One region of the Buttiauxella sp. AC142 genome, then DNA from elsewhere that is predicted to be linked to it. Evidence: predicted binding sites of a transcription regulator. Region 1 holds the regulator's gene; each other region holds the start of a gene.

What was found. The regulator sigma-54, encoded in region 1, starts transcription at its own class of promoters, with help from an activator protein. The targets are predictions, from matches to a motif close to GTTGGCACANNTTTCGCTNT.
Region 2: the regulator sigma-54 is predicted to act here: its motif matches at 4,794-4,813, upstream of glnA (glutamate--ammonia ligase).
Region 3: the regulator sigma-54 is predicted to act here: its motif matches at 7,539-7,558, upstream of AC0IWZ_RS03405 (pyridoxal-phosphate-dependent aminotransferase family protein).

What each region holds. Positions count from the first base shown of each region.
Region 1 covers NZ_CEEDCH010000001.1:4,005,662-4,015,517, reverse strand. Annotated here, with positions in the region: gene rapZ (RNase adapter RapZ) at 1-772, opposite strand, end outside; gene ptsN (PTS IIA-like nitrogen regulatory protein PtsN) at 826-1,317, opposite strand; gene hpf (ribosome hibernation promoting factor) at 1,400-1,687, opposite strand; gene rpoN (RNA polymerase factor sigma-54) at 1,710-3,143, opposite strand; gene lptB (LPS export ABC transporter ATP-binding protein) at 3,192-3,917, opposite strand; gene lptA (lipopolysaccharide ABC transporter substrate-binding protein LptA) at 3,924-4,487, opposite strand; gene lptC (LPS export ABC transporter periplasmic protein LptC) at 4,456-5,031, opposite strand; gene kdsC (3-deoxy-manno-octulosonate-8-phosphatase KdsC) at 5,028-5,594, opposite strand; gene kdsD (arabinose-5-phosphate isomerase KdsD) at 5,611-6,597, opposite strand; gene AC0IWZ_RS18570 (calcium/sodium antiporter) at 6,613-7,590, opposite strand; gene mlaF (phospholipid ABC transporter ATP-binding protein MlaF) at 7,821-8,636, shown strand; gene mlaE (lipid asymmetry maintenance ABC transporter permease subunit MlaE) at 8,644-9,426, shown strand; gene mlaD (outer membrane lipid asymmetry maintenance protein MlaD) at 9,431-9,856, shown strand, end outside.
Region 2 covers NZ_CEEDCH010000001.1:4,577,524-4,587,379, forward strand. Annotated here, with positions in the region: gene hemN (oxygen-independent coproporphyrinogen III oxidase) at 1-694, shown strand, start outside; gene glnG (nitrogen regulation protein NR(I)) at 726-2,135, opposite strand; gene glnL (nitrogen regulation protein NR(II)) at 2,144-3,193, opposite strand; gene glnA (glutamate--ammonia ligase) at 3,331-4,740, opposite strand; gene typA (ribosome-dependent GTPase TypA) at 5,084-6,910, shown strand; gene AC0IWZ_RS21385 (MFS transporter) at 7,039-8,451, opposite strand; gene AC0IWZ_RS21390 (MFS transporter) at 8,464-9,856, opposite strand, start outside.
Region 3 covers NZ_CEEDCH010000001.1:752,734-762,589, reverse strand. Annotated here, with positions in the region: gene lpcA (D-sedoheptulose 7-phosphate isomerase) at 45-626, opposite strand; gene fadE (acyl-CoA dehydrogenase FadE) at 840-3,284, shown strand; gene AC0IWZ_RS03425 (amidohydrolase) at 3,394-4,161, shown strand; gene uraH (hydroxyisourate hydrolase) at 4,162-4,497, opposite strand; gene uraD (2-oxo-4-hydroxy-4-carboxy-5-ureidoimidazoline decarboxylase) at 4,494-4,994, opposite strand; partial or broken gene hpxK (allantoate amidohydrolase) at 4,998-6,248, opposite strand; gene AC0IWZ_RS03405 (pyridoxal-phosphate-dependent aminotransferase family protein) at 6,248-7,489, opposite strand; gene AC0IWZ_RS03400 (MurR/RpiR family transcriptional regulator) at 7,762-8,601, opposite strand; gene AC0IWZ_RS03395 (gamma-glutamyltransferase family protein) at 8,717-9,856, shown strand, end outside.

The DNA.
Region 1 (9,856 bases):
CAATATAAACCGAACGGTGTTTACCGCCAGTACAACCAATCGCTACAGTCAAATAGCTGCGGTTGTTGGTTTCCAGCATCGGTAACCAAAGCTCAAGATAGCTACGCGTCTGGTAGATAAAGTTGTGTACTTCGGTATGACGATCAAGGAACGCTGCAACAGGCCTGTCGAGACCCGTCATTGGACGCAGTTTTGGATCCCAGTGCGGGTTTGGCAGGAAGCGCACGTCAAACACGTAATCTGCATCAATCGGAATGCCGTGTTTAAAGCCGAAGGATTCGAAGACCATCGTCAATTCACGTTCACGTTTGCCGAGCAGACGAGTCCGCAGCATTTCCGCGAGTTCATGCACCGACATTTCAGAGGTGTCGATGATTAAATCGGCTCTGGATTTCAACGGTTCCAGCAGATCGCTTTCTTCATCAATCGCACTCTCCAGCGACAAGTTTTTACTGGAAAGCGGGTGTAAACGACGTGTGTCGCTATAACGACGAATCAGCGTGTTGCGATCGGCATCGAGGAACAGCAATTGTGGAGAAAATGAATCAGGTAGATTGGTCATCGCCTGTTCAAAAATTTCCGGGTTTTCCGGCATGTTACGCACGTCGATGCTGACTGCCGCAGAAATCTGTCGCTCTGCGAGAGTTTTGGCAAGATCAGGCAACAGCACCACTGGCAGGTTATCTACACAGTAGAATCCCATATCTTCTAGTGCACGCAAGGCTACAGACTTCCCTGAACCAGAGCGGCCGCTGACAATCATCAGCACCATTTTATCACTCCCCCAACTTCTCTTGCTGTGGCACGCACATGACCGCAGCCAGATTATTCACTTTCACTACCATGTTCGGTTTCGGTAATGATCTGATAAAGCTCTTCATCGCTCTGCGCTGAACGCAGGCGTCGGCAAATCGTTTTGTCCGCGAGACGTTTTGCTACCAAAGACAAAGTGTGCAAATGTGTTTTTGTCTGATCGGCCGGAACAAGTAGCGCAAACATCAGGTCGACCGGCTGATTATCAATAGCATCAAACGCGATAGGGGTTTCCAGTTTAATAAACACCCCTACGGCGCGGGTGGTATCTTCTTCCAGTTTTCCGTGAGGAATGGCGATACCATTGCCGATACCGGTACTACCCATTCGCTCACGCGTCAGTACCGCCTCAAAAACGACTTGAGGTGGCAGACCGAGCTGTTTCGCCGCGAGTTCACTGATAATTTCCAGCGCACGCTTCTTACTTTGGCAATGTACATTGCTACGGGTACATTCTTTGTTCAGGACATTACTAAGTTGTAGAGCAGAATCGTTGTTCATCATAAGTTCACCTAAGCACTCTGTTGTGGCAACGGCCCGTTACTTCCGTAACGAGCCGTGAATGCCAAAACCGTTGCCTGGATTATCAGTGTTGTTTTAGTTTATCTTTATGTTTGGTTAGCTGGCGCGCCAGTTTATCAATCAGACCGTCAATCGCCGCATACATATCCTGCCCTTCAGCGCTGGCATGTATTTCACCACCATTGATATGAAGTGTTGCGTCGGCAATATGCGTGACTTTTTCCACTTTTAACACAATATAGACTTGGTTAATCCTATCGAAGTACTGCTCCAGTTTGGCAAACTTCGTGCTCACAAAATCGCGCAGTGCGTCAGTGATTTCGACGTTTTGTCCTGTAATGTTGAGCTGCATAGTGTCTTCCTTATCGGTTAAGTCACACCAGTTGTTTACGCTGGTTTGACGGTGGTATGGATAAAGACTCTCGGTACTTCGCAACAGTGCGGCGTGCCACCATGATCCCCTGATCCGATAGCATAGTCGTTAACTTGCTATCACTCAGCGGTTTCGCAGGGTTTTCCGCAGCAATTAACTTCTTCACCAAAGCCCGAATAGCCGTGGACGAGGCTTCACCACCGCCCTCGGTATTGACATGACTTGAGAAGAAATACTTCAATTCAAAAATGCCTCGCGGACTGTGCAAATACTTTTGCGTGGTCACGCGGGAAATGGTGGATTCGTGCATTTCGACCACTTGGGCGATATCAGCAAGAACCATCGGTTTCATATGCTCTGCACCGAACTCAAAAAAGCCTTGCTGCTGTTCAACGATGCAGCGGCTAACCCGCAGCAAGGTATCATTGCGGCTTTCAAGGCTTTTGATCAGCCACTTCGCTTCTTGCAGGTTACTGCGAATAAATTGTGAGTCGCTGTCATTGCGGGCATTGGTGCCCATAGCAGCGTACTGTTGATTTATTTTTAGACGTGGGATGCTGTCGGCGTTGAGTTCTACCGTCCAGCGGCCCTGAGTTTTTTTGACCAACACATCAGGGATTACATACTCTGGTTCGCTGGTCTGAATGGACTGGCCCGGACGCGGATCAAGCGACTGAATCAGGCACATCGCCTCTTTCAGCACTTCTTCTTTCAGACGCGTGACGCGCATCAGGCTGCGGAAATCATGGTTGGCGAGCAAGTCGAGATGTTCGCTGACAATCAGGCGAGCTTCGGTTAGCCAGGGTGTTTCTCGCGCGAATTGTGAAAGCTGTATCAGGAGGCAATCACGAAGGTCGCGTGCGGCGACGCCGACAGGATCGAAGCGTTGCACGCGTTTGAGCACCGCTTCCACTTCGTCGAGGGTGATTTCTTCATCGCCCATGCTTTCGAGAATTTCATCCAGCGAAACGGTCAGATAGCCCATTTCGTCAACGGCATCAACAATAGACGTTGCAATCGCGGTGTCGGTATCAGAAAACGGGGTGAGATCGACCTGCCACATCAGGTAATCCTGGAGTGACTGGGTAGTTTCTCCCTGATAAACCGGTAACTCGTCGTCTATATAGTCAGTTCCGGTTCCCGATGGCGTACCTGCGGTGTAAATTTCGTCCCAGCTGGTATCCAACGGTAACTCGTCGGGCATCTCTTTTTGTTCGAGTGCCTCACGAGTATCTAACGCTTCATTTTCACGAACTTCCTGAGTTTCAATTTCTTCATGCAGATCGGTTTGCTCAAGCAGCGGGTTACTTTCCAGTGCTTGCTGAAGTTCCTGCTGTAATTCTAACGTCGACAGCTGCAACAGACGAATTGCCTGCTGTAACTGTGGCGTCATAGCAAGTTGTTGGCTGAGCCGTAATTGCAAACCTTGCTTCATATTCAGAGCGAACTTCCTCAGGTGTAATCGTTAATTATTCCTACCCTATCAGAGTCTGAACTCTTCGCCCAGATACACGCGTTTAACATGCTCGTCTTCCAGGATCTCAGCTGGCGTGCCGTGGGCGATTAAATGGCCCTGGCTTACGATGTAAGCGCGTTCACATACGGCTAACGTTTCGCGTACGTTATGGTCAGTTATCAGCACCCCAAGCCCGCTGTCGCGTAAATGCTCGATGATTCGCTTGATGTCGATAACGGAAATTGGGTCAACACCTGCAAAAGGTTCATCCAAAAGAATAAATTTTGGATTTGCAGCCAATGCGCGAGCAATTTCAACACGGCGACGCTCACCACCGGACAAAGATTGCCCGAGGCTATTACGCAAATGCTCAATGTGGAACTCTTCCATTAGCTCATTGGCGCGGTCTTCACGCTGCTCGGTAGAAAGATCATCACGGATTTGCAGCACGGCCATTAAGTTATCGAACACGCTTAAACGGCGGAAAATAGACGCTTCTTGAGGCAAGTACCCAATACCACGTCGTGCACGTGCATGAAGCGGCAGCAGGCTGATGTCTTCATCATCAATAATAATGTTGCCCGCATCACGCGGAACAATACCGACCACCATATAAAAAGTGGTGGTTTTCCCTGCACCGTTAGGGCCGAGCAAACCGACAATCTCACCTGATTTAACGGTCAGACTAACGTCTTCTACAACGCGGCGGCCTTTGTAGGCTTTAGCGAGATTTTTTGCAATTAAAGTAGCCATAACGAATTAGTTACTCTTTTTCTGCGCAGGGGCGGGTGCCGGAGCCTTGCCGTCTTTTTTCTGCAACTGAGAAGGAACCAGAACGGTCGTAACACGTTTACCTTTTTCGCTAAAGGCCTGCATTTTCTGCTCTTTAACGAGGTAAGTAATTTTGTCGCCTTTAATATTGCTATCGACCTGCTCCAGATAGGCATTGCCGGTCAGCACGACAAAATCGTTTTGCAGCTCATAGTGCATAGTCGATGAGTGGCCGCTAACGGGTTTGCCGCTATCTTGCATCTGATAGAAAGTGGCTGGATTACCGTAGCCATCAATCACTTCTTTACCTTGCTCGCCGCCGGGGCGTGTGACAACGACTTTATCGGCATTAATCTTGATACTACCTTGCGTCACAACCACATTGCCGGTGAAGGTGACGACGTTGCCTTGCATATCCAGCGACTGTTGGTCAGATTCAATGTGAATCGGCTGATCGGTATCACCGGTCAGCGCAAATGCCGAAAAACTGGCGGCTAAAAGCGTACTGGTCAGTACTAAATTACGGCTGAGTTTGTTTATTCTGGATTTCATAAGATGTTCTAACCTTTTCAATCAGCTCGGCATTTTTGCTGCGTAAATTACCACGCATTTTGAGGCCGGTGGAGTTAAAGCTGGTTCCGTACAAGGTTACCTGGTCATCAGAGGCAACATCCTGAGTGACTAAATTAACCTGCGCATTATCCGTGGTAATTTTGCGTAGCTGCGAATCTGGCGTCAGAGCTGTAAGCACCACATTCCCATACAGATACAGCATCCGATCGTTAGTAAGTTTGGCGCGATCTGCTCGTAATGACCAGGTGGCGACTTTGTTTTCGTCGTATTGCGTCATCACCGGATTGGTGAACCACGAAACGGCGGTTTCGGAAAAATATTCAACGTGCTCAGCAACCAGTCGGTAATTTAAAGCCCCTTCAGGACTGTAGGCGAGAGTCGTGGAATGTTCACTTTTATAGGTTGGTTCATTCGTGTTCACTGTTGGAGGCGCAACGGCATCTTTGTCTACCAGATTCACACCGATCAAAATCAGCACCAGCAATGAAAGCAGGATGATAACCCAACGTCTGGTCTTACTCATATAGATAGCCCTTTGGCCTCATCAAGCTTACCTTGTGCCAGTAACAGCAAGTCGCAGACTTCGCGCACTGCTCCACGGCCGCCAGCAATACGCGTCACGTAGTCGGCACGAGGAATGAGTAAAGGATGTGCATCCGATACCGCAACGCTCAAACCGACTTTTGCCATCACAGGCCAGTCGATTAAATCATCACCCACATAAGCCACGTGTTCAGCTGGGATTGCGAGCTTATCTAAAAGATCCTGAAAAGCCACAAGCTTATCGGACTGACCTTGATAGAGATGCTTGATACCCAGCGTTTCACAGCGGTCTTCAAGCAATTTTGCTTTACGACCGGTAATAATCGCGACGTTTATATCTGATGTCAGTGCACAGCGAATACCATAGCCATCACGCACATTGAATGCTTTCAGCTCTTCGCCACTGTTGCCCATATAAATCAGGCCATCAGACATCACACCGTCAACGTCTAAAATGAGCAGGCGCACATTAGCGGCCCGCTCCATAACGCGCGCACTTACCGGCCCATAACAAGTGGCAAGAGACGCTTCATGGTTACTCATTAAGGCTAATCCTTTGTTAAACCACGCCTGCGCGTAGCATGTCATGCATATGTACCACACCGAGTAGTTGGTCGCCATCTGCAACCAATACCGAGGTAATATGGCGAGACTGCATCAAATTCAATGCATCAACCGCCAGGACTGTTGGGCGAACGCGAATTCCGCCGACGGTCATGACATCTGCGATATTCAGGGTGTGGAGATCTACGCCCATATCAAAGACACGACGTAAGTCACCATCCGTGAAGATCCCTTCGATTTTCATCAGGTCATCACAGATTACGGTCATCCCCATATTTTTACGCGTTATTTCCAGCAGTGCATCACGCAATGAAGCATCTTTACTGACATGCGGTATTTCATCGCCGCTGTGCATGATGTCGCTGACACGTAATAACAGTTTACGACCCAATGCGCCGCCTGGGTGAGAAAGTGCAAAATCTTCTGCGGTAAAGCCGCGGGCTTTGAGCATCGCAACAGCAAGTGCGTCACCCATGACCAATGTGGCAGTGGTGCTTGATGTCGGAGCCAGGCCCAGCGGGCAGGCTTCTTGTGGCACTTTCACGCACAGATGGATATCCGCCGCTTTGCCCATCGAACTTTCGGGACGGCTGGTGATGCAAATGAGTGGCACCTGCAAGCGTTTGAGAACGGGGATCAGCGCCAGAATTTCGTTCGACTCGCCAGAGTTTGAAATAGCGATGACAATATCTTGCGCGCTCACCATGCCGAGATCGCCGTGACTGGCTTCACCAGGATGGACGAAGAACGAAGGTGTGCCGGTACTGGCAAACGTCGCGGCCATCTTTTTACCGATGTGCCCTGACTTGCCCATGCCCATAACGACCACTTTGCCCTGGCAATAGAACATTCTTTCACAGGCTTGCGTGAAATCTGAATTGATGTATTGCTCGAGCTGATCCAGGCCTTCACGTTCGATCTTCAGGACATCTCTGCCTGCTTGTTGAAAGTCAAAACCCGGTTGTAAATTAATCTGTGACATAATTTCCGTTCCGTTTTACCCAACGACCGGTGATGCAAGTAACCACAGCACCGCAATCCATACGAAGAAGCTACATGTTAACAGAGCACCAGCAGTCTTGCCGATAGAGCGACGCTTACGCCAGCAAAGTACGGCGAAAATGGCACTAACAATCAACATGACCCAATAGTCCCGAGCAAAAGCGAGCGGGTCTATTTCGCCTGGCGCGATTAACGCCGGAATGCCCAGCACCAGAACAATATTGAAAATATTCGAGCCAATGATATTACCAATCGCAATATCATCTTCACCTTTACGGGCTCCTGCGATCGTCGTGGCTAACTCTGGCAGGCTCGTGCCGACCGAAATAATCGTCAGGCCAATCACTAATTCGCTCACACCAAAGTAATGAGCCAGCACGCTGGCGTTATCGATAACCATGCGTGTCGCCATCGGCATAATGATTAGGGCGACGGCCAGCCATAAAAACGCAACAGGGCGATTACCTTCTCTGGGAAGTTCTGCCAGTTGCTCGCGCGTTAAATTGTCAGAGCCTTCATGCCCGGCGAGGCGTGCTATTTTAATGGTAAACAGCAGATACGCTATCGCTACAGCAATCAAAATTAAGCCATCGACGCGGCTTAACTGATTATCAAAAAGCAGCCAGCCAATAATTGCACTGACGATTAACATTAGGGGCAATTCGCGACGAAGAATATCGGAATTCACGGTAAATGGGTGTAAAAGCGCCGCTAAGCCGAGAATCAGCAGAATATTGGTGATATTCGAACCCAGTGCTGTCCCCACCGCCAGATTCAATTGACCATGAAGGGCGGCAGAGCTTGCGACGAGAAGTTCAGGCAACGAAGTCCCGATGCTGACGACTGTTAAACCGATAAGCAGTGGTGGAACCCCAAAACTACGGCAAAGAATGGACGCGGCAAACACCAGCCGGTCGGCGCCATAGACGACCAAAAGCAAACCAATGATTAACAGAGCTGTAGCTAACAGCATTCAAAATCCTTTATTCAGGTATAATCGCCGGTCTTGTGCTGTGAAAGTACCGGCAGAGCGTACAGATCTGTAGGGTTGAGCATAATTCTTAATTCTGACTTTATGCGGCAGAAAAGTAAAACAAATGCCAGTTTTCGCTAATCGGGACGGGTAATATTCTGTAAAAATGATGGGTTGGAACTGAGTTTCCGTTCAATGCCTCGTCCGTGAACTTGATAAAAGGAAAGATGATGAGCCAGGCGCAGACGAATCTGGTCGAAATTCGCGGTGTTAGTTTTACCCGCGGCAGTCGGCGCATCTTTGACAATATTTCACTGAACGTGCCGCGTGGCAAGATTACCGCCATAATGGGGCCTTCAGGTATTGGTAAAACAACACTACTACGGTTGATCGGTGGACAAATTCAGCCCGACAGCGGTGAAATCCTGTTTGACGGTGAAAATGTACCCGCGATGTCGCGCTCACGTTTATACACTGTTCGCAAACGCATGAGTATGCTGTTTCAATCCGGCGCGCTGTTTACCGATCTCAATGTCTTTGAAAATGTTGCATATCCTCTTCGGGAGCACCGCCGCTTACCGGAAGAGTTGCTGCGTAGCACCGTGATGATGAAGCTTGAAGCGGTTGGATTACGTGGAGCCGCTAAACTGATGCCTAACGAGCTGTCTGGCGGTATGGCCCGACGGGCAGCACTTGCCCGTGCCATCGCACTCGAACCCGATTTGATTATGTTTGATGAGCCATTCGTTGGCCAGGACCCTATTACTATGGGGGTATTGGTAAAACTGATTTCAGAATTAAACAGTGCGTTGGGTGTGACCTGTATTGTAGTTTCCCACGACGTGCCTGAAGTGCTTAGCATTGCCGATTATGCCTATATTGCGGCGGATCAGCACATAGTAGCCGAAGGGACTCCAACAGCTTTGCGTGAAAATAGCGATCCACGTGTACGTCAATTCCTCGATGGTATTGCCGATGGACCTGTACCGTTCCGTTATCCGGCAGCGGATTATCGGGATGACTTATTATCAGAAACAGGGAGTTAAGTTGCTCATGCTCTTTAATGCACTGGCATCGTTCGGGCGGCGGGGATTGAAAACCTGCGCGTCATTTGGTCGGGCCGGGATAATGCTTGTTAATGCGGTGGTGGGGAAACCGGAATTCCGCAAACATGCGCCATTACTCATTCGCCAGATTTACAATGTAGGCGTTTTGTCGCTGCTAATCATCATTGTGTCAGGCCTATTCATCGGCATGGTTCTTGGTCTGCAAGGTTATTTAGTTCTGACAACTTATAGTGCGGAATCAAGTCTCGGCATGTTGGTCGCATTGTCGCTACTGCGTGAACTTGGGCCTGTTGTTGCAGCTCTTTTATTTGCCGGGCGCGCAGGTTCAGCGTTGACTGCGGAAATTGGCCTGATGAAAGCGACAGAGCAACTCTCGAGTATGGAGATGATGGCGGTTGACCCGGTGCGTCGCGTCGTTTCACCTCGATTTTGGGCCGGTGTCATTTCGTTGCCACTGCTGACGCTTATCTTTGTCGCTGTGGGTATCTGGGGTGGCGCATTGGTTGGCGTTAACTGGAAGGGAATTGATGCAGGGTTCTTCTGGTCTGCGATGCAAAATGCCGTCAACTGGCGTACCGATCTGGTTAACTGTGTCATCAAGAGTGTGGTGTTCGCGATAACAGTGACCTGGATTGCATTATTCAATGGCTACGATGCCATTCCTACGTCCGCAGGGATTAGCCGGGCAACAACACGTACCGTTGTGCATGCCTCACTGGCCGTTTTAGGTCTGGATTTTGTGCTCACAGCACTGATGTTTGGGAATTAAGTTCATGCAAACTAAGAAATTTGAAACTGGGGTTGGCGCATTTTTAATTATCGCATTGGCTGCCATCGTCTTCTTGTGCCTGAAAGTGGCAAATGTCACTTCGCTACGCAGTGAGCCAACATACCGGGTCTATGCGACTTTCGATAATATCGGTAGCCTGAAAACGGGTTCTCCGCTGCGCCTGGGCGGTGTGGTGATTGGCCGCGTTGACGATATTACACTTGATCCGAAAACGTACTTACCTCGCGTCACCATGGATATCGAAACACGCTATGACCGCATCCCGGACACCAGCTCGCTGGCGATCCGCACCTCGGGTTTACTGGGTGAGCAATATCTTGCCCTAAACCTCGGTTTTGATGACCCTGAGCTTGGGTCATCTATCCTTAAAGAAGGTGGCACGATTCAGGACACTAAATCAGCGCTGGTA
Region 2 (9,856 bases), 570 kb from region 1:
GCGTGTTGCAGAACTGAGCCCGCACCGTTTAAGTGTCTTTAACTACGCGCACTTACCGACTTTGTTTGCCGCACAGCGCAAAATTAAAGATGCTGATTTGCCCAGCGCTCAGCAAAAACTCGACATTCTGCAAGAAACCATTAGCTCGCTGACCAATGCCGGATACCAGTTTATTGGCATGGACCACTTTGCGCGGCCAGATGACGAACTGGCGATTGCGCAGCGCGAAGGCAAACTGCACCGTAATTTCCAGGGCTACACCACGCAGGGCGATACCGACTTGCTGGGGATGGGCGTTTCTGCAATCAGTATGATTGGCGACTGTTACGCTCAAAACCAGAAAGAGCTGAAGACTTATTATCAGCAGGTTGATAATCAAGGCGATGCGCTGTGGCGCGGCCTGGCACTCACCCGTGATGACTGCATTCGTCGTGACGTTATCAAAGCGCTTATCTGCAACTTCCAGCTTAAATTTGCCGAAATAGAGCAGCTTTGGGATCTGAGTTTTGCCGAGTATTTCGCAGAGGATTTAAAACTGTTGGCACCGTTGGCGAAAGATGGGCTGGTGGATATCGACAGCAAACAAATTCAGGTAACGGCAAAAGGTAGACTGCTAATCCGTAATATCTGCATGTGTTTTGATAGTTACTTGCGTCAGAAGGCGCGAATGCAACAATTCTCGCGTGTCATCTAAAACTAAAGGCGGCTTGAAAGCCGCCTTTTTGTTACTCCATCCCCAACTCTTTGAGCTTACGGGTCAGGGTATTTCGCCCCCAGCCGAGTAATCTCGCGGCTTCCTGCTTGTGGCCTTGCGTATGACGCAGCGCCGTTGTTAGCAAGGTGCGCTCCATTTCTGGCTGTGCTTCAGAAAGTAAATTCTGATGACCGGAACGTAATGCCCGGTCGGCCCATTGAGCCAGAAGTGTTGCCCAGTTGTCCGATTGCGAATGCGTCGGGCTATCGGGAATGGTGGTTTCAAACAATTCAGCCGGTAAATCCTGAATCAACACTTCCTGGCCTGCCGCCATCACTGTTAACCAGCGGCAGGTGTTTTCCAGTTGGCGCACGTTACCAGGCCAGGCCAGGCGCGTTAAAGCATTTTCAGTTTCAGGATGCAGCAACTTGGCTTCTACACCTAGCTCCTGAGCCGCCACTTGTAAGAAATGGCGGGCCAGGCGCGGAATATCCTCGCGGCGTTCACGCAACGGTGGCAGATGCACACGAATCACGTTCAGACGGTGGAATAAATCCTCGCGAAATTTCCCTTCCTGCACGCGCAACTCAAGGTTCTGGTGAGTCGCGGCAATAATACGGACGTCGACTTTCACCGGCGCATACCCGCCAACGCGATAAAACTGCCCATCGGCTAATACACGCAGCAAGCGAGTTTGCACATCCATCGGCATATCACCGATTTCATCAAGGAAAAGCGTGCCACCATCAGACTGCTCAAAACGCCCCTGGCGAATTTGATTGGCACCGGTGAATGCGCCTTTCTCGTGGCCAAACAGCTCAGACTCAATCAAATCCTTTGGAATTGCGGCCATATTCAGCGCAATAAAAGGAGATTTCACCCGTGGGCTGTGGCGGTGTAAGGCGTGAGCCACCAACTCTTTACCGGTACCCGATTCACCGTTAATCAGCACGCTTATTGATGACCGGGACAAACGGCCAATAATGCGAAACACATCCTGCATAGCCGGTGCTTCACCGATAATATCGGTGGTCGGTCCATTCACCTGTACATTGCGCGGCTGCTGTTGTTCCAGATAATGGCTGATGGCGCGCTCAACCAGTGCGACCGCTTCGTCAATATCAAAAGGTTTTGGCAGGTAATCAAAAGCGCCTTGTTGGTAGGCACTCACGGCGGCTTCAAGGTCTGAGTGAGCCGTCATTATGATGACCGGTAGCATCGGGTGGCGTTGTTTAATCTGCTTAAGCAGCGCCAGGCCGTCCATGCCGGGCATGCGAATGTCAGATAACAAAACGTCCGGGGTCTTGGTTGCAAGAGCATTAAGGACTTCACTGCCGCTCTCAAAGGTGGTGCAGCTTAAACCCGCTCCGGTCAGAGCACGTTCCAGCACCCAACGGATGGAGCTATCGTCATCAACGATCCAAACTATGCCTCGTTGCATAAAGACCTCTACTTACGAATAGGCAGATAAACCGAAAACTCGGTATGACCTGGCCAACTGTTAAATTCGATTTTTCCCGAATGCTGATCTATCAAGTTGCGTGCTATGGAAAGACCTAAACCTGTCCCTCCCTCACGTCCGCTCACCATTGGGTAGAATAGTGTGTCCTGCAGATGGGCCGGAATGCCCGGACCGTTGTCTTCAATATCAATACGCGCCGCCAGACGGTAGCGCGTGCCATGCAGTGTAAGCTGGAATGCAGTACGTGTGCGTAACACTATCTCACCGCCGTCGCTGCCAAGCGCCTGAAGGGCATTGCGAACAATATTTAATAAAATCTGTTCAATTTGGTCGGGATCGTGGGCCAGTTCCGGCAAACTTGGGTCGTAATCTCTGACCAGCGTTACGTTTGCTGGTAATTCCATCGACACCAGTTTCATCACACGCTCGGTCACTTTGTGGATGCTTTCAGTGACGTGCATTCCCGGCTGCTGTGGGCCTAATAGTCTATCTACCAGATTCCGTAAGCGATCAGCCTGCTCAATAATCACCTTGGTGTATTCAGTCAGTGATGGGTCTGGTAAGGCTCTGGCCAGCAGTTGGGCTGCTCCACGTAACCCACCAAGTGGATTTTTAATCTCATGTGCCAGCCCGCGAACTAAATCTCGGGCGGCTATTTGTTGCGCCTGCTGCAACTGTTCCTGACTCAAGCGACGTTGGTTATCCATCGGCGCCATTTCCATCAGGATGTACCCTTCCGGTAAACGTTGTGCAGTCAGGGAAAGAATGTGGGAGCGGCTATCAATAACCAGCGTGACTTCGTTATCGGTGAAACCCTGGCCTGAGGTCAGGCTTTCCTGCATCAAGCCAACGTTGAGCGAAAAGTAACTCAACAGTTCTGGTAATGGAGTGCCGTACAGCTTGCGCGAACTTTGCGCCAAAAGTTGCTGTGCCGCTGGGTTGGCGTAATGCACAGCCAGCTCGTCATCCACCAGTAAAATACTGTTGATTAAAGAATTCAGGATCTGCCCAGCATCGGGCAGTGTGCCGGTTGCCATACAGCAGTCTCCGATAATGTGCACTGTAATGGTGCATTATAGTTTCCCGTCGGCAAAAGATATTGCGGCAACAGGTTATTTGTGGAGAAAAAAGCCCATCAACGATGGGCTAAAAGTTCTGGGTATTTACAACGTGATTAAACGCTGTAGTACAGTTCGAACTCGACTGGGTGTGGAGTCATGCGCACACGGTCGTTTTCTTCCATACGCAGAGCGATATAAGCGTCGATAGCTTCATCAGTGAACACGCCGCCCGCAGTCAGGAACTCGCGGTCTTCGTTCAGGCAGTTCAGTGCTTCTTCCAGAGAGCCAGCAACTTGTGGGATCTCTTTCGCTTCTTCTGGCGGCAGGTCGTACAGGTTTTTGTCCATTGCTTCGCCCGGATGGATTTTGTTCTTGATACCATCAAGACCAGCCATCAGCAGTGCCGCGAAGCACAGGTACGGGTTAGCTGCTGGGTCCGGGAAGCGCACTTCGATACGACGTGCTTTCGGAGACGCAACTACTGGGATACGGATTGAAGCAGAACGGTTAGCGGCAGAGTAAGCCAGCATGACTGGAGCTTCATAACCCGGGACCAAACGCTTGTAGGAGTTGGTGGTTGGGTTAGCCAGGGCGTTGATGGCTTTAGCGTGTTTGATAACACCACCGATGTAGTACAGCGCTTGCTCAGACAGGCCTGCATATTTGTCACCAGCGAACAGGTTTACACCGTTCTTAGCCAGGGACATGTGGCAGTGCATACCAGAACCGTTATCGCCAAACATTGGTTTTGGCATAAAGGTCGCAGTTTTACCGTATGCATGAGCAACGTTATGAACCACATATTTGTAAATCTGAATTTCATCTGCTTTTTTAGTCATGGTGTTGAAGCGGGTAGCCACTTCGTTCTGACCAGCAGTTGCCACTTCGTGGTGGTGAGCTTCAACAACCAGGCCCATTTGCTCCATAGTCAGACACATTGCAGAACGCAGGTCTTGAGCGGAGTCAACTGGTGGAACTGGGAAGTAACCGCCTTTAACTGCAGGACGGTGGCCTTTGTTGCCGCCTTCGTATTTGGTGCCGCTGTTCCATGCGCCTTCGATATCATCGATAGCAACGTGAGAACCGGAAATAGAGCTACCGAAACGAACGTCGTCGAACAGGAAGAACTCTGGTTCTGGCCCGAACAGTACGGTATCGGCGATGCCAGTAGAACGCAGGTAGTCTTCAGCACGCTTAGAAATGGAGCGTGGGTCGCGGTCATAACCCTGCATGGTGCCAGGCTCGAGAATGTCGCAACGAATGATCAGCGTAGAATCAGCGAAGAATGGGTCAATGACAGCGGTAGACGCATCTGGCATCAGAACCATGTCGGACTCGTTGATGCCTTTCCAGCCACCAATTGAAGAACCATCAAACATTTTGCCTTCTTCGAAGAAGTCAGCAGTAACCTGATGAGCAGGGATAGTGACGTGCTGTTCTTTACCTTTGGTGTCAGTGAAGCGCAAATCTACAAACTTCACTTCGTGTTCATTCAGCATCGTCAAAACGTGTTCAGCGGACATACTTAACTCTCCCGGATTTGGTCATTGAATTGGCTTGTTGCCCTGAAATGATTAAAGCGAAATCTGTGCCAACTTTTAAATTACCCCAAAAAGGCGCTATCATGCGCACTATAGTGCAAAAGGGCTGCACCACGATGGATAGTTTGCACCAATGTAGTGCTTCAGTCTGAGATTTGAGCACCATATTGGTGCAATTTTCGTTGTAGCTCCCTTTTTTGCTCCGTGAAAGCGATCACAAACCCTTACTTTTTACATTGTTTGTAAAAGTTCTTTGTGATCCTGTTATGTCCTTCGATTAATACGTGTACAATAACGCGCTATTTCTAATGCCTGAGGCAAAGTTGTGATCGAAAATCTGCGTAATATCGCCATCATCGCGCACGTTGACCATGGTAAAACTACCCTGGTTGATAAGCTGCTGCAGCAATCTGGTACTTTCAGTAACGAACGTGCTGAAGCCACCGAACGCGTGATGGACTCCAACGATTTGGAGAAAGAGCGTGGGATTACCATCCTCGCTAAAAACACCGCTATCAAATGGAATGACTACCGTATCAACATCGTTGATACCCCTGGGCACGCCGACTTCGGTGGTGAAGTTGAACGTGTAATGTCCATGGTAGACTCCGTTCTGCTGGTCGTTGACGCAATGGATGGCCCAATGCCGCAGACGCGCTTCGTAACCAAAAAGGCATTTGCCCACGGTTTGAAGCCAATTGTTGTAATTAACAAAGTTGACCGTCCTGGCGCGCGTCCTGACTGGGTTGTTGATCAGGTCTTCGACCTGTTCGTAAACCTCGACGCAACCGACGAGCAACTCGATTTCCCAATCATCTATGCATCAGCATTGATGGGTATCGCGGGTAACGATCACGGTGATATGGCGGAAGACATGACCCCGCTGTACCAGGCGATTGTTGACCACGTTAAAGCGCCATCCGTTGACTCTGATGGTCCGTTCCAGATGCAAATCTCCCAGCTCGACTACAACAACTATGTTGGTGTTATCGGCATCGGTCGCATCAAACGCGGTAAAGTGAAGCCTAACCAGCAAATCACTATCATCGACAGCGAAGGTAAAACTCGTAACGGTAAAGTCGGTAAAGTACTGACTCACCTCGGTCTGGAGCGTATTGAATCCACCGAAGCCGAAGCAGGCGACATCATCGCGATTACCGGTCTGGGCGAGCTGAACATCTCCGACACCCTTTGCGATACGCAAAATGTTGAAGCGCTGCCAGCACTGTCTGTTGATGAACCAACTGTTACCATGTTCTTCAACGTCAACACCTCTCCGTTCTGTGGCAAAGAAGGTAAATTCGTTACCTCTCGTCAGATCCTTGACCGCCTGAACAAAGAGCTGGTGCACAACGTTGCACTGCGTGTTGAAGAAACCGAAGATGCGGATGCATTCCGTGTATCCGGTCGTGGCGAACTGCACCTGTCTGTACTTATCGAAAACATGCGTCGTGAAGGCTTCGAACTGGCTGTGTCCCGTCCGAAAGTAATCAACCGTCTGATCGATGGTCGTATGCAAGAGCCGTTCGAAAACGTGACTCTGGATATCGAAGAACAGCACCAGGGTTCTGTAATGCAGGCGATGGGCGAGCGTAAGGGCGATGTCAAAGACATGATCCCTGACGGCAAAGGCCGTATCCGTCTGGATTACCTGATCCCAGCACGTGGCCTGATCGGCTTCCGTACTGAGTTCATGACCATGACTTCTGGTACTGGTCTGCTGTACTCCACATTCAGCCACTACGACGACGTGAAACCAGGCGAAATCGGCCAGCGCCAGAACGGCGTGCTGATCTCTAACGGCCAGGGTAAAGCAGTAGCGTTTGCGCTGTTCAGCCTGCAGGACCGCGGTAAGCTGTTCCTGGGTCACGGTGCAGAAGTTTATGAAGGCCAGATCATCGGTATTCACAGTCGTTCTAACGACCTGACTGTAAACTGCCTGACCGGTAAGAAACTGACCAACATGCGTGCGTCTGGTACTGACGAAGCAACTACTTTGGTTCCTGCACAGAAGATGTCCCTGGAGCAAGCTCTGGAATTCATCGATGATGACGAACTGGTAGAAGTTACTCCGACTTCCGTACGTATTCGTAAGCGTCACCTGACTGAAAACGACCGCAAACGTGCGGGTCGTGGTAGCAAAGAAGCGTAAGTTTCTTTCCTGCAAAGCATTGAAGCCCTGCCTGTTTAGGCGGGGCTTTTTTTTGCTCTGATTTATACCTTTCTAAAACGAATACGATATTGGTATCCATTTAAAGCGCACCGGTTAATCGTTGTTTTTTATAAAGTTGCGGAAGCTTCTTTGGTATTTTCAACTGACAGTTGTGGAGTGGAAGCCTCCTGCTTGCGTTCGTTTAATTCGGCGATTATTTGCATAAACCGCTGTTCATTTAATTTATAAAACAGCCCCATGGTCATCGCTGCGGTAATCGCCAGGCTGCATGGCCAGATAAATATTAGCTGGCGCAGGCCATTTAACGTGGTTTCACTCTGCGCGATGTTGGGGATATACCCGATTTGCGTCAGCATAATGCCGGGTAAAAAGCCCGCCAGTGCTGCCGAAATTTTGCGTGAAAACGTGTAGCCGGTATAAACCGAGCCTTCGGCGCGAATGCCGGTTTTCCACTCACCGTAATCCACAGTATCCGGCACCAATGCCCAGTTCAGGCTGTTGACAAACGCGGTGCCAAAAAACGCCATGCAGGAAAACAGCACGAACGATAACGAACTGTCTCCCCAGGCATAATTCAGCAAATCTCCCGCCGCCCATAACAACAATCCGCCCAGATAAACCTGCTTTTTCCCGAAACGTTTCACCGCCGCTGGCACCATCAGCACGCCAATCAGGATGCAGCCCATACTGAAAAAACCCATCCAGGAAAGCAGATGGATATCGTTCAGTACGTACTGAGTGTAATAAACCTGAATTGCCAGCTTGATGTTAAAAGCCGCCAGCGTGCAAAGATTGGCGATGCATAACACCAGCAACGGCGGGTTGCGAAAGATTGCGAGAAACGACTTAGCGATGGCCGGCTTATGGCTTTCCGGCACCACTTCCACATAACGCTCTTTGACGCCGCTGTGGCACCACCACATGCAAAATAACCCGCAGGTCGCGAAGAGTGTTGCCGCAACTAAATAACCCAGCGATGGGCGCTCAACAAACAGCGCCTGAATCGGTATAAATCCCACAGTACAAAGCAGCAACCCAAGTGTGGCACCACCTTGCCGCCACGCCGCCAGTTGTGCGCGCTCATGCGGATTTTTAGTTATCGCCGGAACCATCGCGCCGTAAGAGCAATTCATCAGGCTGTAAAACAGGCCGAACAACATAAACAGTACTGTCGATAACGCCGTTTTCATCGTCAGGGTTAAACCGGTATCCACAAATTGCGCTGTTGCTACCAGCGCCACCGGCATTGCCGCATAAAAAATGAAAGGGCGAAACTTCCCTTTAGGGCCGATATTCCGGCGTGAATCAATCAACACGCCGGTTAGGATATCGGTAAAGGCGGTGAAGAATTTGGCGACCAGAAAGATAACGCCGCCGTAAAATGCCGGAAGACCAAGCACATCCGTATAAAACTTCAACAGATACAGCGTACCGATACACAGCATCAGGTTTGAGCCAAAATCCCCCATGCCGTACGCGAACTTTTCTCGCAAACTGAGCTTTAGCGTTAATACATTCATGGCCGACCCTTATTAATGTGCAGCAGCCCGTTTGCGGCTTTCAATCTCACCCACAATCCGCACGTACATTTTTTCATTCAGATTGTAGAAGCCGCCCATCGCGATAATCGTCACCACCGCCAGCGCGCTCGGCCAGATGAATATTAACTGCCGTAGCCCTTCAACGGTTCCGGCTGATTGCACTACGTTTGGCACATAGCCGATTTGCGTCAGCATCAAACCAGGGAAGAAGCCCGCCAATGCTTGCGAAACCTTACGGAAGAAGGTGAAACCGGTATAGACCGTGCCTTCAGAGCGCACGCCTGTTCGCCATTCACCGTATTCCACGGTGTCGGAAACCAGCGCCCAGTTCAGGCTGTTGACGAACGCAGAGCCGAAGAACGCCAGGCACGAGAACATCACGAAGCTGACCGAACTATCGCCCATCGTGTAGTTGAGCAAATCGCCCACTACCCAAACAAGCAACCCGGCGATATAGACCTTTTTCTTGCCGAAGCGGCGCACGGCAGAAGGCATCAGGAACACGCCGAAGAAAATACAGCCCATGCTGAAAAAGCCCATGTATGAAAGCAGCAGTGGATCATTGAGCACGTATTGCGTGTAATAAACCTGAATCGCCAGTTTGACGTTAAATGCGCCGAGTGTGCATAAATTGGCGATGCAAAGAATAAACAGCGGGCGGTTGCCGGCGATAGCTTTGAATGATTGCAACAAACCCGGCTTGTGCCCAGGTGCAGGCTGCTGGGTTTCGACATATCGCTCTCTCACGCCGGAATAACACCACCACATAAAGAACAAGCCGAAGGCGCTAAACAACGCCGCTGCCACGATATAACCCAGTTGCGGATTGTTATCGACCATGTTCATCACCGGCACAAAACCGACGGTGCACAGCAGCAGGCCGAGCGTGGCACCGCCTTGTCGCCACGCCGCCAGCGATGCACGTTCATTCGGGTTTTTAGTCATCGCCGGAACCATCGCGCCGTAAGAACAGTTCATCATGCTGAAGAACAAGCCATACAACATGAACAGCACCGTCGCCATTACGGTTTTGCCGGTGATGCTGAAATCCGTGCCGACAAAGTTAGCTATCGCCAGTAACGTGACGGGAAATGCCGCGTACAGCACGAACGGGCGGAATTTCCCTTTTGGCCCAATCTTGCGCCGTGAATCGAGCATGATGCCTGTGCCCATATCGGTAAACGCGGTAAAAAACTTGGCAATCAGGAAAATCACGCCGCCGTAAGTGCCGGGCAGACCTAAAACGTCGGTATAGAACTTCAGCAGGTAAAGTGTGCCGATATCCAGCAAGATATTTGAACCCAGGTCGCCCATTCCATAGGCGATTTTTTCCCGTAACGGAAGCAATAAAGTGGCCGGATCGCTGCCCCGGCTGTCGGTCTGA
Region 3 (9,856 bases), 3.3 Mb from region 1:
CCTAATCCTCTCCCTGAGGGAGAGGATACAAGTTCAGGCAAAACTTAAGCTTTAACCATCTCTTTTTCGATAAGCTGGATCAGGATGTGAATCACTTTGATGTGAATTTCCTGAATGCGGTCAGCATAACCAAAGTGCGGCACACGAATTTCTACATCGGCGCTACCGTCCATTTTGCCGCCGTCTTTCCCGGTCAGAGTGATGACTTTCATGCCTTTCGCGCGAGCGGCTTCAATCGCTTTGATGACGTTGCCGGAATTACCCGAAGTGGAGATGCCCAGTAACACGTCGCCATCACGGCCAACCGCTTCAACGTAACGAGAGAAAATGTGGTCGTAACCAAAATCATTGCCGACGCAAGAGATATGGCTCACGTCAGAAATCGCAATCGCCGGGTAGCCCGGGCGGTTTTCGCGATAACGGCCTGTCAGTTCTTCAGCAAAGTGCATTGCATCGCAATGTGAGCCACCGTTACCGCAAGAAAGTACTTTACCGCCTGCTTTAAAGCTATCAGCCAACAGCACCGCTGCACGCTGGATTGCGTGAATGTTAGCGTCATCTTTCAGGAAGTTAGCCAGCGTTTCTGCCGCTTCATTCAATTCGTTACGAATAAGATCCTGGTACATGAGGATGTCCTTCAGCATTTTTTGATTGATTAACCCAAGCAGTTTACCGGATAGCGCGAGAAGCGCCATATCCTCCTGCTTTTGCTGTTCTGTGCGGTAACAATGTGAGCTGAGTTGTAATTATTTTGTGAATATATTGCTAAAAAAAACCACATGAACTAAAACCAATACATCCAAGTGGTCAGACCTCCTACAAGCAAGGGAGTTTCCTTTATGTTGATTTTGAGTATTGTCGCAACCGTTGTTCTCCTCGGTGTGCTTTTCTATCACCAGGTCAATTTGCTGCTCAGTAGCGCAATTCTACTGGCGTGGACAGCCGCGCTTGGTTTTGCTGGTATCTGGTCTATCTGGGTACTGGTTCCACTGGCGATTATTCTGGTGCCGTTTGTCTTCACCCCGATTCGCAAATCTTTGATTTCCGCCCCGGTATTCCGCAGCTTCCGCAAAGTCATGCCGCCAATGTCGCGTACTGAAAAAGAAGCTATCGACGCGGGGACAACGTGGTGGGAAGGTGATTTGTTCCGCGGTAAACCAGACTGGGAAAAGCTGCACAACTATCCGCAGCCAAAACTGACTGAAGAAGAACAAGCCTTTATCGACGGCCCGGTTGAAGAAGCTTGTCGCCTGGCAAATGACTTCCAAATCACACACGAAATGGCAGATTTGCCGCCAGAGCTGTGGGCCTATTTAAAAGAGCATCGCTTCTTCGCGATGATCATCAAGAAAGAGTACGGCGGCCTGGAGTTCTCTGCGTACGCTCAGGCTCGTGTGTTGCAAAAGCTGTCGGGTGTTTCCGGGATTCTGGCCATTACCGTCGGTGTGCCTAACTCATTAGGCCCAGGCGAATTGCTGCAACATTACGGTACAGAAGAACAGAAAGATCATTACCTGCCGCGCCTGGCTCGTGGGCAAGAGATCCCATGCTTTGCTCTGACAAGTCCTGAAGCAGGCTCCGATGCGGGTGCGATTCCTGATACTGGCGTCGTGTGTATGGGCGAATGGCAGGGCCAGCAAGTTCTTGGGATGCGTCTGACCTGGAACAAGCGCTACATAACGCTGGCACCAATCGCTACCGTTTTAGGTCTGGCATTCAAACTGTCTGACCCGGATAAACTGCTGGGCGATGAAGAAGATCTCGGTATTACCTGTGCGTTGATCCCAACACACACGCCGGGTGTGGAAATCGGCAAACGCCACTTCCCGCTTAACGTACCATTCCAGAACGGCCCAACTCGCGGTAAAGATATTTTCGTCCCGATTGATTACATCATCGGTGGCCCGAAAATGGCCGGTCAGGGCTGGCGTATGCTGGTGGAATGTCTGTCAGTTGGTCGTGGTATTACCCTGCCATCGAACGCAACCGGTGGTTTGAAATCTGTCGCAATGGCTACGGGCGCTTATGCTCATATCCGTCGTCAGTTCAGAATCTCTATCGGTAAAATGGAAGGGATTGAAGAACCACTGGCGCGTATTGCCGGTAACGCTTATGTAATGGACGCAGCTGCATCACTGGTGACTTACGGGATTATGCTTGGCGAAAAACCCGCTGTTCTGTCCGCCATCGTGAAGTACCACTGTACCCACCGCGGCCAGCGCGCCATTCTGGATGCGATGGATATTGTCGGTGGTAAAGGCATTATGCTGGGTAATTCTAACTTTGTGGCGCGAGCGTATCAGGGTGCACCAATTGCTATCACCGTTGAAGGCGCAAATATCCTGACCCGCAGCATGATTATCTTCGGCCAGGGCGCTATTCGTTGCCATCCGTATGTTCTCGACGAAATGAATGCGGCGCAAAACAATGACGTTAACGCCTTTGATAAGCTGCTGTTCAAGCATATCGGCCACGTCGGCAGCAACAAAATGCGCAGCCTGTGGCTCGGTCTGACCAACGGTTTGACCAGCGCCACACCGACCAAAGATTCAACCAAACGTTACTACCAATATATGAACCGCCTGAGCGCCAACCTGGCATTGCTGTCAGACGTTTCCATGGCGGTTCTGGGTGGCAGTCTCAAGCGTCGCGAACGTATCTCTGCGCGTCTGGGTGACATTCTGAGCCAGCTGTACCTGGCGTCTTCGGTGCTGAAACGCTACGACGACGAAGGTCGTAACGAAGCCGATTTACCCCTGGTTCACTGGGGCGTTCAGGATGCGCTGTATCAGGCTGAACAGGCGATTGACGACCTGCTGCGTAACTTCCCGAATGCGTTTGTGGCTGGCATGTTACGTGTGGTGATCTTCCCGCTGGGCCGCCGCTACGACGCGCCATCAGACAAGCTGGATCATAAACTGGCGAAGATCATGCAGATCCCATCAGCGACTCGTTCACGCATTGGCCGTGGTCAGTATCTGACGCCAAGCGAGTTCAACCCTGCGGGCCTGTTGGAAGAAGCATTGATGGATGTTATGGCCGCCGAGCCAATTCATCTGCGCATCTGCAAAGAAACCGGGCGTAACCTGTCGTTCACTCGACTTGATGAGCAAGCGAAACAGTGGCTGGCTGAAGGGAAAATCAACGCAGAAGAAGCGGCGATTTTGACCAAAGCTGAAGCAAGCCGTCTGCGCAGTATCAACGTCGATGAGTTTGAACCGGAGGAGCTGGCAACCATGCCAGTAAAGGTGCCGGAAAAGCATCGTAAGATTGAAGCTGCATAAGCAAGTTATGCTCTAAAAACCCCGCTCGCGGGGTTTTTTATTGCCCAACAAAAGCCAGCGAACTCATGCTAAAGTGAATGGAACACTGCTTATCACGAGGCTTCCGATTGTGTCTGGTTTGAAAATTACCGTTCTACAACAACCGCTGGTCTGGATGGACGGCGCGGCAAACTTGCGCCATTTCGATGTACAGTTGGACGCTATTCATGGCCGCGATCTGATTGTCTTGCCGGAAATGTTCACCACCGGTTTCGCGATGGAAGCCGCCATTCAATCGCTTGCTGAAGAAGAAGTGATTGACTGGATGCAGTTTAAAGCCCAGCAAACTCAGGCCATGATAGCCGGAAGTGCCGCACTCCAGACCGATCGCGGGCCGGTAAACCGGTTCTTGCTGGTACAGCCAGATGGCAAAGTTCATTTCTACGATAAACGTCATCTGTTCCGCATGGCGGATGAACATCATCATTATCAGGCAGGCAATGAACGAGTGATCGTTGAATGGCGTGGCTGGCGCATTCTGCCGCAGGTGTGTTACGACTTACGCTTCCCGGTGTTTTCGCGCAACCGCAACGATTACGATTTGGCGCTATACGTTGCGAATTGGCCTGCACCGCGTTCCTTGCACTGGCAAAGCCTGCTGGTCGCTCGAGCCATTGAAAACCAGGCGTATGTCGCAGGCTGCAACCGCGTCGGCACCGACGGTAACGGGCATCATTACCGTGGCGACAGCAAAATTATTAACCCACAGGGTGAAATCCTGGCGAATGGCGAAGCCCATCAGGCGATGCGCCTCGATGCCGATTTGTCATTGATTGCATTACAGGAATATCGCGAGAAATTCCCCGCCTGGCAGGATGCCGATCCCTTCAGTTTGTAATCAACTTCCCCGATAGGTCGACCACGACCACGGGGAAATCAAAAACGGCAGGTGATAGTGCCCGCCGTTTTGCGGTATCACAAAATCAATTTGCGCGGTGGGATACAGTGTTTCTCTGTGTGTTGCGGCAAAATAAAGCCCGATTTCTGCCGTCAGACGATACCGCCCCGCCGCCAATGCCGCAGGTGTGAAATCTTTCAGCCGCCCGTCAGAGTCAGTGACCCCCTGCGCCACCGTTTCCCAGGTGTCACCAAGCTGCTGTTCAAGGCAAACCGCCACACCTGTCGCCGGTTTCCCGAGCGCAGTATCAAGAACATGTGTACTCAACTGGCTCATGATGCAAACACTCCTTCCAGGCGTAACAACGTGATTTGGCGTAATTGCTCCAGCGCTTCAGCTTCTTCCTCGGCTGGCGAATTATTCAGGCGACGCTTAAGCTCCCCGAGAATGTCTTCGCCACTGCGCCCTTTGGCTCGAATAAGAAATACTCGTCCAAACCGCGCTTCATAATCAGCATTCCCCTGCGCCAGCGCGAGCGTTAACGCGCTGTTTTGCGTATCGACAGCAGACTGTTCACCTTTTGACAACGCCGCCTCTTTGCTGCTGCCCTGCGCTTTTTCACCAATCCGTGGATGCGCGCTAAGCGCCTGGTTCAGTTCATTGCGCCCCCAATCCAGTGTCAGTTGCGAGGCATAATGCTGCAACACATTGACGGTCGCATAAGGCCGGGCGGCAACCAGATTTTCAACCCATGCGGGTATCGCAACACAGGGTGTTATCAGGCTTAGCGCTTCGCTTTCCGTTGCATGGTTAAACTCTGCCAGTGGATTCATTGAAGCCAAATTCACCACCGTTTGTGTATATGCCTGCACCGCTTGCATCACATCAGCCTCAGTGACAGATTCTGCCGGATGGTGGCTAATCCCACGATCGCAACGCACAAACATCATGCCCACCGGCCAGAGTTCAGCGATGGCAATCGCATCATGCCCTGCGCCACTTGGCAGCGATAAACTACGCCCCTGCACCGAAGTGATGGCTGATGTTAACTGGCGCTGCAAACTCGCGTCACATGGCGTGGCGGGAATCGAATAATAGATTTCAGAGTCGAACGCCACACCTCGTTGAGCGGCGATTTGCAGCGCTTCGCTTAAGAGTTTTTCAAGCAGCGCTTCGATATCTGAATCTCGCGGACTGCGGATATCCAGCGTGAGCAGGACTTCCCCCGGAATCACATTCGCCGCGCCCGGTAAACATTGCAGCGAGCCGACAGTCGCAACAATATCTGGGGCGTAACTGGCAGTCGTGCTTTCGATGTAAGTCATCCAATTCGCGGCGGCTGCTAGCGCATCTTTACGAATGGTCATCGGCACCGTACCTGCATGCCCTGCTTCGCCAACAAAGCGGCATTTCAGACGACGAGCGCCGTTTATGGCAGTCACCACGCCGAGCGCCAGATTTTCGCGCTCCAGCACCGGCCCTTGTTCGATATGCAGTTCCAGATAAGCACTGAACTCTTCCGCGCCACGCGCCGCACTCTGAATACGCGAAGGGTCAAAACCGGCATTCACCAGTGCTTGCCCAACGCTGATACCTGCGGCATCTTCACACGCCAGCCAGTTATCCGGCCACGTCCCGGTCACGCCACGACTGCCTAATAATGTGATGCCAAAACGCGTACCTTCTTCATCCCCAAAGCCAACGATTTCAATCGCCTGCTCTAATTGAAGATTATGTTCATGGAGAAAAGCGACAACTTCCAGCGCGGTTAAGACACCCAACATGCCATCGTAACGCCCGGCATTGCGTACGGTATCAAGATGTGAGCCAAGTAAAACAGCCTGAGCGCCTTCTCTTGCGCCTTCATAGCGTCCGCAAATGTTGCCCGCCGCATCTTGCCAGGTGGTCATTCCCACCTGTTCCATCCAGCTTGCCACCAGATAATTGGCGCGCAGATGCTCAGGTGAAAGATAGACTCGAGTAAGTTGTTCCGGCGTTTCGCTAACCTGCGCCAGTTCATCTGCTCGCTGCATAATTCGGCGAGCGGCAAAACTCGCCTGCATGGCGTTCATGACATGTTTAACCATCAGCGACTTTCCTGCGCATAAACATCCCACGCGGCCTGCATTGCAGCCCCTTGCGTCGATTTAAAACCGAGGCGGTTAAGCACCGCTTCAAGCGCCGTTAGGGTTTGCAGTACGCAATCTTTACGCGCGTTATAGCCCATGGTGCCGATGCGCCAGATTTTGCCTTGTAGCGGGCCAAATGAGGTGCCAATTTCGATATGGAAATCTTCGAGCAGCATTTTGCGCACCTCTTCACCGTGAACAGCGGACGGGATCGCAACGCCAAGTACGTTGTTCATTTTGTGTTGTAGATTGCCGAAAGTTTCCAGCCCCATGCCCTGAATTCCGGCCACCAGCGCACGGCCATGCAATTCGTGGCGCGCGATGCCCACGTCCAGCCCCTCTTCGAGAATAATGCGTGCGCACTCCCGGGCGGCGAACAACATGCTGGTGGCTTCAGTATGGTGGTTGAGTCGCTCCGGTCCCCAGTAATCCATCACCATGCCGAGATCGAAATAATTCGAGTAGATCATTTCGTCATCGCCATCCTGATGGGCTGTGGTTCGGATCCCTTCTTCAACACATTTGCGACGGCGAATAACCTCTTCCATTTGCGCACTCAAGGTTATCGGTGAGCTGCCCGACGGGCCGCCGAGGCATTTTTGCAAACCGGCAGAAACCGCATCTAAACCCCAGGTGTCGGTTTCCAGTTTGTTGCCGCCAAATGAAGCTGTGGCATCGGTATAAAACAACACGCCGTGGCGACGGCAGATGTCACCCAATTCTTCCAGCGGTTGTAGCATGGTGGTAGACGTGTCGCCCTGAACGGTTAGCAGCAAACGCGGTTTCACCGTTTTAATAGCATCTTCGATTTGGTCGGGCGTGAAAACCTCACCCCACGGCACTTCTATGGTGTGAACTTCTGCGCGACAACGACGGGCAATTTCACACAGCAGATGGCCGAAGCGCCCAAACACCGGGACCAGGACTTTGTCACCGGGACGAATGGCAGACAGCAAAATCGCTTCGATACCGGAGCGGGAAGTCCCATCCACCAGCATCGTCCAGCGGTTTTGCGTGCGGAAAAGTTCGCGATACAGCACCATCACTTCGTTCATATAACCGGTCATAACCGGGTCATACTGCCCAATCAACTGACTCGCCATCGCGCGTAATACGCGGGGATCTGCATTGATTGGCCCCGGCCCCATTAACAAGCGATGCGGTGGATTGATTTGTGAGAAGTGCTGAATATCAAACATGGTATTTCCTTTTATTCTGCGTGAAACAAAAGATTCTTAATTAAAATATTCTGCAACTAATGTGCCACCAATTTTCGCGAAAGACAAAGAAGAAAACGAGACAGATGACATACCTCTTCGTAGGTCGGATAAGCAGCAGCGTCATCCGACAAAAGCGGCGAAAATGGTGGATGACGCTGCCACTTATCCACCCTACAAAACCCGTTCACTGACTCTTCATCTCTGAACCAGAATGGTTCCCATGATGCGTGCAAACGCACCACTAAAGTGCATTAACGTTGTTCCAGTTCATCAAACTCAGAATACAATTCAGCAATATGGTGAATACGCTGACGGCCTGTGGTTAACGCTTCGTGGAGTACAGCGTTGGATAATAGATTCACCAGACTCATCGCACTGCTGTAGCTATCAAAGGCCGAAACACTGTCGAGCGGCGCGGCAAAATGCCAGCGGCAATAAGGTGTGAGGCCTGATCCCTGCGCTTCGCTCATCACCAGCAGCGGCACCTGGCGTTGATGCAAATTTGCCAGCAGCGGTTTGATAATGCGCGGGCGTCGACGAAACGCGATGGCGATAACACAATCTTGTTCACTGATATCCACCACCTCTTCGGCCAGCGTCTGCCCTGGCTGCGGCAATAGCCAGACGTCACTACGAACCTGCAATAGCTGCTGGCGCAAGTGCATCGCAACCGGCCATGAGTTTCTTAACCCAATAATAAAAATACGTTTTGCCGTCGTGAGAGCTGTGACTACGTCGGCAAATTGCTGCGTGTCGAGCAGGCTAACCCACTGCGTTAGATTGGCCATTTCCTGCTTGTAATGACGCGCAAGTAAAGTGTTACCCTGTACCGCATCGCGATTTTCGGTGAGCGGCATCCCGCTCTGGCGTAGGTTACGCAACTCTTCGCGCATATCTTTGTAGCGGTCATAGCCAAGACGTTTGAATAAGCGGCTAACCGTCGCTTTGGATACCCCTGACAGGCGGGCTAACTCGGCGCTGTTGTAGCTAATCAGGTCATCAAAATGATCGACAATAAATGCAGCAACTCGCTGTTCTTGTGGGGAAAGCTGTTCATATGTCGCCCTTAAGCGCTCATCTAATTGTTTCATTATGACCTCTGTAACTTTTGTTTCACTCGAGCCTGGCACAGTGAAACGAACAGAGTCAACCTGGAACATCTCTTGCTAGAGAGATCCCTGAGCTTCCATTCTGAGAGATAAAACGATGATGCAAAGCAATATGGCTCCTTCCGGTATGGCGGTCACTCCACATCATTTAGCCAGTGAAACTGCGTTATCCGTGCTGCGCCATGGTGGTGACGCTATCGAAGCGATGGTGGCTGCAGCGGCAACCATTGCCGTTGTTTATCCCCATATGAATGGTATTGGCGGTGACGGTTTCTGGCTGATTGTTCCGCCAGAGGGCGAACCGATTGCGATTGATGCCAGCGGTGCTGCGGGTTCTCTCGCATCTTTAGAATTTTATGCAGGCGCTTCCTCAATCCCGCATCGTGGCCCCAAAGCGGCGCTGACCGTTCCTGGAACCCTTAGCGGCTGGGATGAAGCGCTGAAGATTGCGGCACAACTTGGGGGCGGGCAATTACCGCTTTCGCGTTTACTGGCCGACGCCATTCGCTATGCGGCAGATGGTATTCCGGTCACGCAATCCCAGGCGCAGGCGACGCACAGCAAATATGACGAACTGGTCAATATCGCGGGGTTTGCCGAGACGTTTTTGGACCGGGGTGAAATTCCGCGCGCAGGTAGCCGTTTCACTCAACCCCGCCTGGCTGAAACATTGACGCGCCTGACCGTTGAAGGACTCGATAGTTTTTATCGCGGCCCGTTAGCCGCGCTGATTACCAAAGAACTTGCTGATTTAGGCATGCCCATCACATTACAAGATCTCGCCGCCCAACGTGCGAAACGCCGCATTCCGCTGCATCTGAGCCATGAGTTGGGTGATGTTTATAATATGACGCCACCGACTCAGGGCCTGGTGTCGTTGGCAATCCTTGGGATCACCGAGAATCTGGATATGGCGCAAGCCGATGAAACTCAAACCGTTCATCGCATCGTTGAAGCGACCAAAAAAGCCTTTGCTCTGCGAGACAAATACATTACCGATCCTCGCCACATTACCACCTCAATCCAAAGCCTGCTCGAGCCAGAACCCCTTGCCGCACTGGCCGCAGAAATTGACGACAATAAAGCCGCAGAATGGGGAACCGGCAAAGGCCCAGGCGACACGGTGTGGATGGGTGTGATTGATAGCAGCGGACTGGCGGTGTCATTTATTCAGAGCATTTATCACGAGTTTGGCAGCGGCGTTGTGCTGCCAAAAAGCGGCATTTTGTGGCAAAAC